DNA from 3 places in the Bradyrhizobium sp. JHI2711 genome. Region 1 is predicted to be linked to each of the others. Evidence: predicted binding sites of a transcription regulator. Region 1 holds the regulator's gene; each other region holds the start of a gene.
What was found. Region 1 encodes LexA, which represses DNA repair genes until DNA is damaged. Its sites were predicted from a motif close to TGTTCNNNNTGTGTTCNG; they were not measured.
Positions count from the first base shown of each region.

Region 2: a site for LexA is predicted at 1,421-1,438, ahead of ACTEK7_RS09175 (ImuA family protein). Genes of this name have one in related genera too.
Region 3: a site for LexA is predicted at 1,987-2,004, ahead of ACTEK7_RS25815 (DNA recombination protein RmuC). Genes of this name have one in related genera too.

Region 1 covers NZ_JBPZPT010000001.1:368,816-372,089, forward strand. Annotated here, with positions in the region: gene ACTEK7_RS01770 (GAF domain-containing protein) at 1-576, opposite strand, end outside; gene ACTEK7_RS01775 (hypothetical protein) at 794-1,228, opposite strand; gene lexA (transcriptional repressor LexA) at 1,618-2,319, opposite strand; gene ACTEK7_RS01785 (molybdopterin molybdotransferase MoeA) at 2,496-3,274, opposite strand, start outside.
Region 2 covers NZ_JBPZPT010000001.1:1,942,358-1,945,631, reverse strand. Annotated here, with positions in the region: gene ACTEK7_RS09185 (UdgX family uracil-DNA binding protein) at 1-105, opposite strand, end outside; gene ACTEK7_RS09180 (putative DNA modification/repair radical SAM protein) at 105-1,340, opposite strand; gene ACTEK7_RS09175 (ImuA family protein) at 1,503-2,291, shown strand; gene ACTEK7_RS09170 (Y-family DNA polymerase) at 2,188-3,274, shown strand, end outside.
Region 3 covers NZ_JBPZPT010000003.1:740,465-743,738, reverse strand. Annotated here, with positions in the region: gene ACTEK7_RS25820 (AmpG family muropeptide MFS transporter) at 1-564, opposite strand, end outside; gene ACTEK7_RS25815 (DNA recombination protein RmuC) at 757-1,956, opposite strand; gene def (peptide deformylase) at 2,126-2,653, shown strand; gene fmt (methionyl-tRNA formyltransferase) at 2,790-3,274, shown strand, end outside.

The DNA.
Region 1 (3,274 bases):
GCCGACGCCGAGATTGATCCCGACCTTGGCGGCATCCTCCCAGCGCAGGAAACTCTTGGCGTCGTGCAAGTCCTTGATGATCAGCGGCAGGCCCGCCTTCCAGGTGCGTCCGGGCAGGCCGAAGCCGCGCGGAAATCTGGTGTGGCGGGAGTTGAATTCGAACATGTCCGCGGTGCCGTAATAGCCATCGACGAGCCCCATCTCATGCGAGAGATCAGGATCGTTGTGCCAGAGTTCGATCGCGCCGACATGCGCCTCGTCGTCGCCGCAGAACAGCACCAGCACGGCTTGCAGGAATTCGCCCGCGAACACCGGCACCGCCACGCCGCAGGTGAGGCCGGCCGCAGCGGCCTGATCGGTCCGCTTGAAATAGGAGTTGGCGAATTTCGTGAGGATGACGGGGTGGCCACAGGCCCAGGCCTTGCCTGGAAGTCCCTCGTCATATCCGAAGTGCAGCTCTTCGCTGACGGCTTTGAACGCGGACAGCCCATCGTCGTAGAGGCCGCCGCCGAATTCCAGCCGCATGCGCGTCCGTTCGGGTACCCAGAGTTCAACGACGCGAATGAAGGTCTTCATCGAGCGTGTCCGCCGCCTCAAACCACGACAGCATCGGTCATTTGGCTGCGGAGCGGACGTTCAAAATGCGGGCAGCACGGCCCAAACTTCGTGCGACGACGAGGCGCGGCGGTGGGCTCGCCGATCGAATGTCCTGAAACACAAACTTACCGGGCTCGCCGGCCTCGGCCGGCGACGGCAATTTCAATCCCGGGCTCGGCCTGTCGGCCGAAGGGCGTCAGCCGATCGGCAGGCGCGTGATCGTGGGCCGCGTGTCGGCGACGATCTGCGGCTTGTGCTCGCGCTCGGGGGCTGGCTGCGTCACCGGCAATTGCAGCACGGTCGCGCGCTGGCCTTCGACGAGCTGCGTCACCAGCACGTATTTGCCGTCGGGGAATTCGATCGCGTCATGATGGCGATCGGGAATGTGCGGGTCGATCTTGCCGAACTTGCCGACGCGAGAGTTCACGGTGCGCGTCCAGATCCAGCGGTTGTCGTAGCGGACATTGTCGGCGAAAGCGAGCTCCGTCCCCGGCAGCAGACAGACCGCGACGGAGGGATCGGCTTCGGAAGCGAAACCGCGCGTCGAGGTGCCGCGGAAGGTTGTCGTGACGATCGTCTCGCCGACTTCGGCGGGGCGCGTCGCGACGGCATGCAGGCTGTAGTCACACATCGGGTGCTCCTCATGCTGGGATAGCGACCCGCGTCTCTTTCGAGGCGCAGGCCTCTATCAGAGTGGAAGCATACAACGCTCTGCTCGGTTATGGGCAAATCTGCGGCTCGCGTTCGCAGCACGCGATCACATTATCTTTCCCGGATTCGATAGGAACAAACCTCGCGTCCTTGCATTTGGCCGCAGCTATCAGCACTGCCGGCACAACTCTACCGGCGAAGCAGAGAGAGATTGCTGCGCGCCTGCACGGGCGAATGTCGCGCGGGAAGATGGACCGGACAGCTGGCGCAGAACCAGACAAACCATCCGGCCGGAGCGGACAAGTATCCGCTCCGATCCTGGATCGCCGATGCCGATCGAAGCGCGCGCGGCGCTTGAGACTTCCGGTATCAGTACTTCCGATAAAGCCCGATCAACTTGCCCTGGATCTTCACGCGGTTCGGCGGAAGAATGCGGACCTCGTAGGCGGCATTGGCGGGCTCGAGCGCGATCGAGGCGCCGCGGCGGCGGAAGCGCTTGAGCGTGGCCTCCTCGTCGTCGATCAATGCCACCACGATGTCGCCGGTATTTGCGGTCTCGTTGCGCTGGATCAGCGCCATGTCGCCGTCGAGGATGCCGGCCTCGACCATCGAATCGCCGCGCACTTCGAGCGCGTAGTGCTCGCCCGAGCCGAGCATGTCCGGCGGCACGCTGATGGTATGGCTGCGGGTCTGCAGCGCCTCGATCGGCGTGCCGGCGGCGATGCGGCCCATCACGGGTACCGCGACGGGGCGCTCGCCATCGTCCGCAGGCGGGCTGGAGCTCGCGCGCACCTTGCCGAGATTGCCCTCGATCACGCTCGGGGTGAAGCCACGGCGATTGCCGGCGGCGGCCTGGAGCTCGGGCAGCTTGATCACCTCGATGGCACGGGCACGGTTGGGCAGGCGGCGAATGAAGCCGCGCTCCTCGAGCGCAGTGATCAGGCGATGGATGCCTGACTTCGAGCGCAGGTCGAGCGCATCCTTCATCTCATCGAAGGACGGCGGCACGCCGCTTTCCTTCAGACGTTCGCTGATGAACCGCAGAAGCTCGTATTGTTTGCGCGTCAACATCTCGACCAAAGTCCCCCGGTTGATGTCGTTCGATTCCGACACGATGAAGTCGGCACTAAGCCGCTACATCCTCGAAACAAATCATGAACGGACACTATATGTTCGATATGTGTTCCGCAACTGCTTAATTTATGGTGAACGCGGCCAAGCTCGCGGAATGCGTGTGGCTGGGCGGCTCAGACGGGCAGCCGGAGCACCTCGCAAGGCGTGCCGGCCTCGGCCTTCGGCGCGAACGGTGCGCGCACCAGAAGTACCTGTGCCGCAGCGAGATTCGCAAGAAGGGAGGAGTCCTGATGGCTGACCGGAAGGGCGACGCGCGTGCCGTCGTCGCGCTCCTCCAGCCGCGCACGCAGATAGTCCTCGCGCTGGTCGTTGGCGGCGAGATCGCGGCCCAGCACGGCGCGCTCGCGCCGATGATGAATCGCTGAACGGCCCGACAGGGCGCGAATCAAGGGGACCATGAACAGGAAGGCGCACACGTAGGACGACACGGGATTGCCGGGCAGGCCAATCACGCGCATCGCGCCTATCCGACCGTGCATCATCGGCTTGCCCGGCCGGATCGCGATCTTCCAGAACGCCATCGCGATGCCTTCGCCCTTGAGCGCCTGCTGGACCAGGTCGTGGTCGCCGACCGAGGCACCGCCGGTCGTGATCAGGATGTCGGCGCCGCTCTCGCGCGCGCGGCGGATGCCGGCGGACGTCGCCTCCAGTGTATCGGCGGCAATTCCGAGGTCGATGGTCTCGGCGCCCTCGCTGCGGGCGAGCGCATGCAGGGCATAGCCGTTGGAATAGACGATCTGGCCGCGACCAGGCGTGGTGCCCGGCATCACGAGCTCGTCGCCGGTGGCGAGAACGGCAACCCTCGGGCGGCGGATGACGGCGAGATGCGGATGATTCATTCCGGCGGCGAGGGCGAGATCGCGCTCGGTGAGGCGGATTCCCTTGCGCAGCA
Region 2 (3,274 bases), 1.6 Mb from region 1:
GGTCCAGGTGACCGCGCCGGGCGGCACGTGATGGAGCACGAGGCTGCGCGCGGCTTTGCGCCAGCCGTCGAAATCGGTTTCGGTGTCGAGCCTGATGTACTGCATCAGAAGCCAAATCCCAGTTGCGTTGCTTTCGGCTTGAACCGTTCGATCAACCCGGCGGCATCGAGACGATGCGGTGAGGGGCGGTGATCGCTGAGGACGATGAACGGCAGCGCCTTGTTGCGGGGCACATGCAGCCGCGCGAGATCGGCGAGGCGGATCGTGGTGGTGCGCCGCGTCGCGATGATGCGTTCGACCGTCCTGGTGCCGAAGCCCGGAACGCGCAGCAGCTCCTCGCGGCTGGCGCGGTTGACGTCGAGCGGGAAGCGGTCGCGGTGGCGCAGCGCCCAGGCCAGCTTGGGATCGATGTCGAGCGGCAGCATCGCGCTGTCGTCGACGATTTCGCCAACGTCGAAGCCGTAGAACCGCATCAGCCAGTCGGCCTGGTAGAGCCGGTGCTCGCGCAGCAGCGGCGGCGCGCGCAGGGGCAGCGCGCGGCTGGCATCGGGGATCGGGCTGAAGGCGGAGTAATAGACGCGCCGCAGCCGGTAGGCGCCGTAGAGATTGGCGCTGGTGTGGAGAATGGTGTGATCGGAGGCGCTATCTGCGCCGACGATCATCTGCGTGCTTTGTCCGGCGGGCGCGAAGCGCTGCGGTTTGGCCTTCGTCTTGGCGCTGCGGCTCTCCTCGGCCTCGTCCAGCTTCAGCCGCAGCCGGCCCATGGTGCGGCGGATCGCGCGCACGTCCTTCTCCGGCGCGAATTGCTGCAGGCTCGTCTCCTCAGGCATCTCGATGTTGATCGAAAGGCGGTCGGCATATTTGCCGGCCTCGGCGATCAGCGCGTCGTCGGCCTCGGGAATGGTCTTCAGATGGATGTAGCCGCGGAAATGATGCTCCTCGCGCAGCTTTCGCGCGACGCTCACCACTTGCTCCATCGTGTAATCAGGGCTGCGGATGATGCCGGAGGAGAGGAACAGGCCCTCGATGTAATTGCGCCGGTAGAAGTCGAGCGTGAGCTTGACCAATTCGTCGATGGTGAAGCGGGCGCGTGGGACGTTCGAGGAGGCGCGGTTGACGCAATAGAGGCAATCGTAATTGCAGGCGTTGGTCAGCAGCACCTTGAGCAGGGAGATGCAGCGTCCGTCCGGCGCGTAGGAATGGCAGATGCCCATGCCCGGCGCGGTCGAGCCCATGCCCTTGCCGTCGGTGGAATCCCGCTTCTCGGTGCCGCTGGAGGCGCAGGATGCGTCGTATTTGGCGGCGTCCGCCAGAATCTCCAGCTTGCGTTGTACGTCCATGTTTGAATCTCTTTGATTCCACTCATGAATCTTTGGATGCGCCAATTCGATTGACTCTGCCGGCGCCGTTAGCTTTATATTAGAACATATCATGAACAAATGAGCCAGCCGCTGGTTCTCTTTTTGAGAGCCATCGGCAATCACCTCTGAGGAGCGGCGAGCATGAGCGGCGCACGTATGAGCGCGCTTGCGATCCTGCGCGGCCAGATCGAGCGCATCGAGACGGCGGAAGTCGTGCATCCGCGCGATCGCATCGCGCTCGGCCATGGCGCGGCCGACGCCGCGCTGAAGGGCGGGCTCGCGCGCGCGGCGATCCACGAGGTGTTTTGCGAAGGGCGTCAGGGCGCGGCCGCGACGGGGTTTGTCATGGGCCTTGCGGGACGCGTGAGCGCGCGCCGGCCGCTATTGTGGGTGCGGCAAGATTTTTCGGAGCTCGAAACCGGCGCGCTGTCGATGAGCGGGCTATCCGAGCTCGGTCTCGATCCGCGCCGTGTGGTGATGGTGCGCGCCGCCGATGTCGAGAGCGCGTTGCGCACCTCGGCCGATGCGCTCGCCTGCGATGCGCTCGGCGCCGTCGTGCTTGAGCTCTGGGGCGAGACCAGGCAGTTCGATCTGGTGGCGAGCCGCAAGCTGACGCTGGCCGCGCAAGGCTCGGGCGTGACCGGCCTCTTGCTGCGGATGGCCGCGCAGCCGCTGCCCTCGACCGCGGAGACACGATGGATGCTGCGTGCGGCGCCTTCGCCGCCGGGCTCGGTGTGGAGTGCCTGGGGCGCGCCGGTGTTCGATGCCGAGCTCTTGCGCAATCGTCATGGCCCCTGCGGCCGGTGGATCATGGAATGGAATTGTGATGAGTGCCAGTTCAGTGAACCGTCGACGTATCCTCAGCCTGTGGCTGCCGCGCCTGCCCATCGACAGGATCCAGCGGTTCTTCAGCAGCGCCGGGCTGGGTAAAACCAACCATGAGCCGAGCATTGTCGTCATCAAGGACAACAATGCGCTGGTGATCCATGCGCTGGACGAGGCCGCCGAGCGCCTCGGCCTGTATATCGGCCAACCGCTGGCCAATGCGCGGGCGATGTGCCCGGATTTGCGTGTGTTCGACGCCGATACCGTGGCCGATACGAAGACGCTCAGCGACATCGCCGATTGGTGCGACCGCTTCACGCCGCTGGTGGCGCTCGATCCACCGCACGGGCTGTTCCTGGACATCACCGGTTGCGCGCATCTGTTCGGCGGCGAGGCCGCGCTGTTGCGGACATTGGTCCGGGCGCTCGACCGGCAAGGCTTTGCCGTCAGCGCGGCGATCGCGGGCACCTCGGTCTGCGCCCGCACGCTGACGCGGCAGGTATCCGGCACCATTGTGGCCGATGGCGGCGAGGCGGAGGCGATCAGGTCGTTTCCAGTCTCCGCGCTCGGTGCGGGTGAAGCCATCACCACCGGCCTGCGCCGTGCCGGGCTGAAGACCATCGGCGACGTCGCCTCGCGCAGCGCCTCCGAGATCACGGCGCGGTTCGGCGCGCGCTTCTCCACGCTGCTCGCCCATGCGCTGGGGCAGGGTGATGCGCCGATCAGCCCGCGCAAACCGCTGCCCGACTACATCGTGGAAAAACGCTTTGCCGAGCCGATCGCGACCGACACCATGATCGCGATGACGCTGTCGCGGCTCGCCGACACGTTGATCGCGTCCATGGAGAAGCAGGGCAAAGGCGCGCGGCGGCTTGAAGCCGCGTTCTTCCGCACCGACGGCGTGGTGCGCACGATCACGGTCGAGACCGGACGTCCCGTGACCAGAAGCGCCGTGGTCGACCGCTTGTTCCGCGAGCGGCTCGATGCCCTCGCCGATCCCCTCGATCCCGGTTTCGGCTTCGACATGGTGCGATTGTCGGCGAGCCGCACCGAGATCGTGGTGCAGGAGCAGCGCGATCTCGATGCCC
Region 3 (3,274 bases), on a different contig from region 1:
GACGATGAACAGGGCGCCTGCAGTCGAGACCAACATGCCGATGCGATAGGCGGCGACATAGGCGGCCATGCCGGCGGCCTGCTCGCTTTCGGGCAGGCTCTCGACGCGGAAAGCATCGACCACGATGTCCTGCGTCGAGGACATCGTCGCGACCAGCAGCGCGCCGAGCGCGACAAGCAGTGGCGAACGTGCCGGATCGGTCAGCGCCAACAGCAGGATCGCGCCGATCAGCAGCAGCTGCGCAAACACCAGCCACCCACGGCGACGTCCGAAGGCATGCGTGAAGAACGGCACATGCAGCGCATCGACCAGCGGCGCCCACAGGAATTTGAGCGTGTATGGCGTTCCAACCAGCGCAAACAGCCCGATCGTTCCAAGATCGACCCCGGCTTCGGCCATCCACACCAGCAGCGTCGATCCCGACAGTGCCAGCGGCAGCCCCGAGGAGAAGCCGAGAAACAGCACGATCAGCACCCGCGGCTGCAGGTAAACAGCAAGGCTGTCGCGCCAGGAGGGCGAGGCGGTGGAAGTCGCGGCGGGGGAGGTCGCGTCGGGTGCGGTCATGGGGGCGTGTTAGCAGATTCTGGGAGAAAAGACTCTCGCGGTAGCTGGTGAGACGGGAGAGCTTCCAACACGCTCGGTGTCATCGTCCGCGAAGGCGGACGATCCAGTACTCCGCGGCGTCTCGGTTCAACCACTCGGGCTGCGGAATACTGGGTGCCCCGCGTTCGCGGGGCACGACAGTGTGCCCTAGTCTCACTCCCCCGCCTGGAGCTTGCGCGGAAACAGCTCTGCCGCTCCCGTCGCCACCAGCCGCGGTGTCTCCGGCGCATCGCTCTTGCTGAAATCGAGCTCCTCGATGCGGCCTGCGCGCTTCTCGATCTTGTCGGCGGAGATCAGCACCTGGCGGACGTCCTCGTTCACGTCGGCAAAATGCTTTTGCAGCTTGAGCACGCGGTCGCGCAGGCGCCCCAAATCGTCGCCGAGCTTGATCACCTCGGTGCGGATCTGGTCGGCGGCGTCGCGCATGCGCGCGTCTTTCATGATCTGCTGCATCACCTGGATCGCGAGCATCAGCAGCGACGGCGACACCAGCACGACGCGGGCGCGATAGGCCTTCTGGATCACGTCGTCGAAGCCGTCATGGATCTCGGCATAGACCGATTCCGACGGCACGAACATCAGCGCCATCTCCTGGGTCTCGCCGGTGACGAGGTATTTTTCCGCGATGTCGCTGACATGCTTCATCACGTCGCCGCGCAGCCGCTGCGTGGCAACGCGCCGCTCCTCGTCGGTGCGGGCGTCGTGCAGCGCCGTCATCGCCTCCAGCGGAAACTTCGCGTCGATGCAGAGCGGGCGCTGGTCGGGCAGGAACACGACGCAGTCCGGTCGTTTTCCGGTCGAGAGCGTGAACTGGAACTCGTAGGAGCCTTTGGGCAGACCGTCCTGGACGATCGCCTCCATCCGCGCCTGGCCGAAGGCGCCGCGCGACTGCTTGTTGGCGAGTACGTCGCGCAGAGTGGTCACCTGCGTGGTGAGGTCGGTGAGGTTCTTGTGCGCGTTGTCGATGATGCCGAGCCGTTCATGCAGCGCGCGCAGGCTCTCCATGGTGTTGCGGGTCGAATGTTCCATGGACTGGCCGACCCGATGCGTCACCGAATCAAGCCGCTCGTTGACCGCACGCGCCATCTCGGCCTGGCGGCCGGCGAGCGCCTGGGTCATGGCGTCGACCCGCCCCGAGGCCTCGCTCTGGGCGTGCAGCACCTGGGCGAGCCGCTCCTCGAGCTCGTCGGCACGGATTGCGTTCGCCATGGCGAGTTCCGCGCCACGCCGCCCCGAGCGCGCGATCACAACCGCAATCACAACCAGCAGGATGAGGACGAGCGCACCGAAGCCGATCAGCGCATCGACGATGCGCACCGGCCAGTCGCCCAGCATGACAACGATCTCGTTCATGCCGCCTTGTAGCCGATTCGCTGCGCTCTCGCGAACGAAGAGGGAACATTCTGGGTTAACCGCCCCCTAAATTTCATGGTTAATGAAACGTGAAGTTTTATGGTTAGCGAGGGGTTAACGGGTTCCGGGCCGCATTGACCGCATCCGGCGCGCGGCTTAAATCGCGGCCATGGCCCTCAGAGAAATCATCATCCTGCCCGACAAGCAGCTGCGCCTGGTCTCCAAGCCGATCGAGAAGGTCACGGCGGAGATCCGCAAGCTTGCCGACGACATGTTCGAGACCATGTACGACGCGCCCGGCATCGGGCTGGCGGCGATCCAGGTCGCGCAACCCTTGCGTCTCATCACCATGGATCTCGCCAAGCGTGACGAGAGCGGCGAGACCAAGCACGTGCCGCGCGTCTTCATCAATCCTGAAATCATCGCCTCGTCCGAGGAACTGTCGGTCTACGAGGAAGGCTGCCTGTCGATCCCGGAATATTACGAGGAGGTCGAGCGTCCCGCGAAGGTGCGCGTGCGCTTCACCGATCTCGACGGCAAGGTGCACGAGGAGGATGCCGAAGGCCTCTACGCCACCTGCATCCAGCACGAGATCGACCATCTCAACGGCGTGCTGTTCGTCGACTATCTGTCCAAGCTCAAGCGCGACCGCGTCATGAAGAAGTTCGAGAAAGCCGCCAAGCGCGCGGCGGAGTGATAATTCCTCCGCCGTCATGCCCGGGCTTGTCCCGGGCATCCACGTTCTTTGCCGCCGCGAGCAGGACGAACGTGGATGGCCGGGACAAGCCCGGCCATGACGAGTACCTTGCTCGTTTCAAGGATTGTCTCGTCACATGCCCCTCCGCCTCATCTTCATGGGCACGCCCGATTTCTCCGTGCCGACGCTGCTCGAGCTGGTCGCGCATGGCCACGAGATCGCGGCCGCCTACACCCGCGCGCCGAAGCCGGGCGGCCGGCGCGGCCTGCAATTGCAGCCGACCCCGGTCGAGGAGGCCGCGCGAAAGCTGGGCATTCCCGTGCTGACGCCGAAGACGCTGAAGACCGAGCAGGCGCTGGCGGAGTTCCGCGCCTTCGATGCGGACGCGGCCGTCGTCGTCGCCTATGGCATGATCCTGCCACAGGCGATCCTCGATGCGCCAAAACTCGGCTGCTACAATCTGCATGCCTCGCTGTTGCCGCGCTGGCGCGGCGCCGCGCCGATCAACCGCGCCATCATGGCCGGCGATGCCGAGAGCGGCGTGATGGTGATGAAGATGGATGTCGGCTTAGATACCGGCGACGTCGCCATGGCCGAGAGCATCACGATCACCGACAACAT